2 regions of the Streptacidiphilus sp. BW17 genome follow, and region 2 is predicted to be linked to the other one. Evidence: riboswitches for the same ligand, from Rfam matches in the RefSeq annotation. Region 2 holds a riboswitch; the other holds the start of a gene.
What was found. A riboswitch is a leader RNA that binds a small molecule or an ion and turns the genes downstream of it on or off. The one in region 2 is predicted to bind magnesium.
Positions count from the first base shown of each region.

Region 1: it holds a riboswitch for magnesium, as region 2 does, so the genes downstream of both, ABH940_RS00125 (NRAMP family divalent metal transporter) here and ABH940_RS08880 (hypothetical protein) in region 2, are expected to answer to the same signal.

Region 1 covers NZ_JBGCCR010000001.1:26,682-29,138, reverse strand. Annotated here, with positions in the region: gene ABH940_RS00125 (NRAMP family divalent metal transporter) at 1-1,335, opposite strand, end outside; M-box (ykoK) riboswitch at 1,608-1,799, opposite strand; gene ABH940_RS00120 (HAD-IC family P-type ATPase) at 2,027-2,457, shown strand, end outside.
Region 2 covers NZ_JBGCCR010000005.1:264,581-267,037, forward strand. Annotated here, with positions in the region: M-box (ykoK) riboswitch at 1-142, opposite strand, end outside; M-box (ykoK) riboswitch at 356-534, shown strand; gene ABH940_RS08880 (hypothetical protein) at 937-1,272, shown strand; gene ABH940_RS08885 (helix-turn-helix domain-containing protein) at 1,301-1,696, shown strand; gene ABH940_RS08890 (hypothetical protein) at 1,794-2,457, shown strand, end outside.

The DNA of each region.
Region 1 (2,457 bases), on a different contig from region 2:
GGTGACCAGGATGCCGATCACGGCGGAGGTGAAGGCGTTGGTCTTCGGGCCGTTCACCCACGGGCCGAGCACCTGCTTGTCGTTGCAGAGCAGCAGCAGGAAGACCGTGGCGGAGGGCAGCAGCACGCCCGCGAGGGTCTGCACGCCCTCGGTGAGGAGTCCCAGCGGCGAGCCGGGGATCAGCACGATGCCGGCGGCCAGGGCGACGAGGCCGGCGTAGACGGCGTAGAAGCCCTTGGCACCCTTGACGCCGCGGTGGAGCGAGTGCTTGATGCCGAAGACGTCACCGATGGCGTAGGCCGTGGAGAGCGAGACCGCGAAGGCGCCGATGATCGAGGCGTCCAGCAGCGCGACGGCGAAGAGGACACCGGCGACCTTGCCCGCGTGGGCGGCGATGCCGGAGGCCAGGCCCGCAGTGTCGGTGAAGTTGCCGAAGCCCTTGGTGCCCGCGAAGGCGGCGGCGGTGGCGCCCATCAGCGCCGCACCACCGATGACCACGATCACGATGCCGATCCAGAGGTCGGCCTTCTCGTACTTCATGAAGCGGGGGGTGATCCGCTTGTCGATGACGTAGCTCTGCTGGAAGAAGAGCTGCCACGGGGCGACGGTGGTGCCGACGATGCCGATGATCAGCAGCATCACGGTGGCCAGCTGGCCCTGGCCGCCCGGCAGGTTCGGGACCACGAAGTCCTGCGCCATCTGCGAGGTCTTCGGGTGAACCATGAAGTAGATCGGGACCAGCAGCAGCGATCCGGCACAGAGCGCGATCGCGATCCGCTCGAAGCGCTGGAACGACCCGGTGAACGCGGAGGCGACGATGATCGCGGCGGCGAGCACCACGGCGGCGGCCTTGGGCAGCCCCAGGTAGCCGGCGGCCAGGGTGATCCCGATGAACTCGGTGACCAGCGTCAGCGCGTTGAGGATGAACAGGTCGATGACGCTGAACGCGCCCCAGAACTTGCCGAACCGCTCCAGGATGAGCCGGGCGTGGCCGACGCCGGTGACCGCGCCGAGGCGGAGCACCATCTCCTGGTTCACGTAGAGGACCGGGACCAGCAGCAGCAGCGTCCACAGCAGGTGGGTGCCGTAGTTCTGGCCCGCCTGGCCGTAGGTGGCGAAGGCGCCGGCGTCGTTGTCGCCGACCATCACGATCAGGCCGGGGCCGACGATCGCGAGCAGCGTCTTGAGCTTGGCGGACAGGCCGCGGCGGTCGCCGTGGTCGTCCAGCTTGATGGTGCCGAGCGCGCCGCGGATGTCGCCGAGGTGCGCGTCGTCCAGCACCGCGGTGGTGCGGGCGGCGTCGCCCTGGACCTTCGGGTCGATCGTGGTGGTCATGATGGTCCCTCCCTGTGGCCGTGAAGGCCGATCGGAGGGCATGCAGCATCCATCCACCCTGCGAGCGTCCGCGCGCGCAGAAGGATCAAGGATCAGCAGGTGGTTACCGCATGCCGAAAGAAGACGAGGTCAAGCGGATGTGGGGCCGTTTATGGCCCGGGCTACTCGGACTGCAGTCCACTGCTTCTCGCCTCCCTCCGGTCGTGACGCGTCGCGCGTCGCAGCGGCAGGGGGCACACCGAACCCGGACCAATACGGCATCAGCCGTGTCCGGCACACCCCAACTCGTCAGAGCTTTGGCACTCCACGGCGTAGCGCGAGGCCTGTTCTGGGACAGGTCCGCCTGCGCAGCCACTTGGCCTCAACCCTTAGGTCGGGAGGAGGTGTCCTGATCCGGAGCGTCTCTCGACGGTTGGGATCAGTGGCCTGTGTCCGTGGAGACGCCTCACCGAACGAGGTGTCTCATGAATGAACATTCATATGATGGCCCTTGCGTAAGGGCACTGTCAAATGCTTACGGGCTGCGCGTTTACGCTGGTGCCGAAGTGGAGATGGGGAGGCAGCGCTGACCGGTCCGACTGATCTGCGGGCACGCCGGGACCGCCGCAAGGACGGTGCTCCCGCCCTTTCCGCTGACCAGGTTCCCCTGGCTGCCTCGGCCCCGTCCGCCCGGCGCGTGGATCCCCGCGAGGTGAGCGCACTGAGCGAACTGACGGATCTTCAGGTGCTGCGGGCGCTCGGGACGAGCCGGAGGGGGCTGCCCGAGGAGACCGCCGAACTGTGGCTCGCCGCGCACGGCGAGAACACCCTGCCGCTGCCGCCGCGTCCGACCCGTACCCGGCGGGTCGCGCTGCTGCTCCGTGACCCCTACACGATGACCCTCTGTCTCCTGGCCGGAGCGACGGCCGTCTCCGGGGCCTTCACCAGCACCGCGGTCCTGCTGCTGCTGATCACCGCGGGCTGTGCGCTGCGCCTGGTGGGCGAGTTGCGGGCGGAGCGCGAGACCGCCGCGCTGCGGCGATTCGTCGACGTGGGCAGCACGGCGACGGTGCTGCGCCGTCGGCCGGCGCCGTCACCGGCGTCACGGTCGGGGTCACGGTCTGGGTCATCGGTCGAACGGGA
Region 2 (2,457 bases):
GTGTCCCGCCCATCGGTCGGGCGGGAAGCCACTTGGCCTCAACCCTTAAGCCGGGAAGAGGTGTCCTGACCCTGGGCGTCTCTCGACGTCGTCGGGTCAGTGGCCTGTATCCGTGCAGACGCCTCACCGAACGAGGTGTCGCAGGAGAAGTGAACCGACCCACGCGGGGGAAAGTCAACCCGGCACGTAACAATCAGCCGCTCCGGCAGTTGCACATCGGTCGCAGGTGGACGGAGGAATGAATTCCCGTCAGCCACAGAAGTCACCGGACAACGGCGACAACAACACGTCAAAGAATCCGGGAACTTGCTTCACCACCGAATCACTGATCTATGCTGAGGGCGTTGAAACGAAGAGGGCACCTCGTTCGGTGAGGCGTCTTCACGGACACAGGCCACTGATCCCACCCGTCGAGAGACGCTCCGGATCAGGACACCTCCTCCCGACCTAAGGGTTGAGGCCAAGTGGCTTCCCAGTCAGCGCACTTGGGATCACGCCGTGGAGTGCCAAAGCTCTGACGAGTTGGGGTGTTCCGGCTACCGCGTCCTGTCGCGGTCTCTCACAGCCGGTCCGCTCCTTGCCGCGTCGCATCGGTGCCACGCGCACCACGGCCGGAAGGAGGCGAAGTCATGGACGACAGTCCGAGTCCATGTCCGGGCCGACCCCTGCCCGGCCATCCCGCCGAGCCTGGTCCGGCCCGCGTTCACCGCTGACCGCACGCCCGCGCCGTCCGCCACGCCGTCGACGGCGTCGTGGCGCGGGCACGCCTGCCCAGAAGGAGCCTCTTCGTCATGACCGTGATGTCCTTTCGCCCGCACACCCCGCACACCAGCCCGCACACCACCCCGCAGACGTCCGGCCGTCGCCCGCACGACGTACTGCACGACGTAGTGCGCGGCGCGCTCGGCCGACTCCGGCACATCAGGGCCTCCCGCCGTGTCCGCCGAGGCGTCGCTCGCCCAGGCCACCGTCACCGCGCTGCATACCACCGCCGCCGAGCCTTCGACCGCGTACGGGACACTGCGCCTCGCCCTCCACGACGGCGTCGAGCGCGTCTACCTGCTCGACCCGCACGACTTCGCCGCGACCACCTCCGCCGAGGTGGCCTACGACGCGCGGGTCCACGCCGCGTACATCCTGGCCGCCCAGGGCCACCGCCCGGAGTGGCTCGCGCCCCACCTCGACCTGCCGCTCTCCGCCGCCCGCGCGATCTGCGCCCGAGCGGAGCGCCACGGCCCACGCGGCCCGCGCAACGCCGTCGCACGCCGCTGAGCCCATCACCTACCCGGAAGGACCCCCCGTGACGGTCACCTATCAGCGCGCACACCAGCACCGCGAGCTGTCCGCTGCCATCCCGCCGACCCGCCTGCCTTCGGCCGGCCGCAGGCCACCGGTCCCGGTGGCGGTCCCGCCACGCATCGAGGTCGACGGGCGGCGCCGCCGGGCCGCCGCCGGCGGGCGGCCCCTGGACCTGACCCGGCGTGAGTTCGACCTGCTGGCCCATCTGGTCGTCAACGCGGAGCTGGTCTTCTCGCGCACCCAGCTGCTGGAACTCGTCTGGGAGCAGCCGGACGTCGGCGACGGCCGGACCGTCGACGTCCATGTCGCCCGGCTGCGCCGGAAACTGGGCGATCCGTACCGGTGGATGCTGGCCACCGTGCGCGGCGTGGGGTACAAGTACGACCCCGCGCCGTAGCCGCGGCGGCGCAACTGCGACGTTGTTGCAGGTAGAAGGCTCGGGCATCTGTCTTCTCATCTTCACGGATGCGAAGATGAGTGTGTACCGTGGTCCTGTGAACACGCTTCCTGCCCTGCTGCTCGCGGCCGGTGGCGTCGGCTTCGGCCACGCCGTCATGCCGGACCACTGGCTGCCGCTCGCCGTCCTCTCCCGCACGAGGCGCTACCGCACCGGGCGAGTCGTCCGGCTGTCGCTCGCCGCCGCGCTGACGCACGTCCTCGTCTCGCTGCTGCTCGGCGCGGTGCTGGTGGTCGTCGGGCTCCAGTTCCGCACGACGGTCGCCCGCCACACCGACCTCGTCGTCGGGGGCGTGCTGCTGGTGACGGGCGCGGTCTTCCTCGTCCTGGACCTGCTGGGCAAGGGCCACGGCCACAGCCACGACGGCGACGGCGGGCACAGCCAGGGTCACGGACGCGGACACGGACACACGCACGACCACGGGCACGCCCCCGACCACGAACACGACCACGACGGCCGCCACACCCACGCCGTCGGCACCACGGCGGTTCTGGACCGACCGAAAGCGGAACACGAGCACAGCCACCCACAGCGCAGCCCGCGCGGGCTGGCCGGGCTGCTGATCCCCTTCGGGGCTGCCGCCTCGCCGGATCTGACGATCCTTCCGGTCTTCCTGGCCGCAGGAGCGCTGGGGGCGACGGCGGCGATCGGCTCGCTGCTGGTCTTCACTCTGGTGACCGTCGGCACCATCGTCGGCCTGA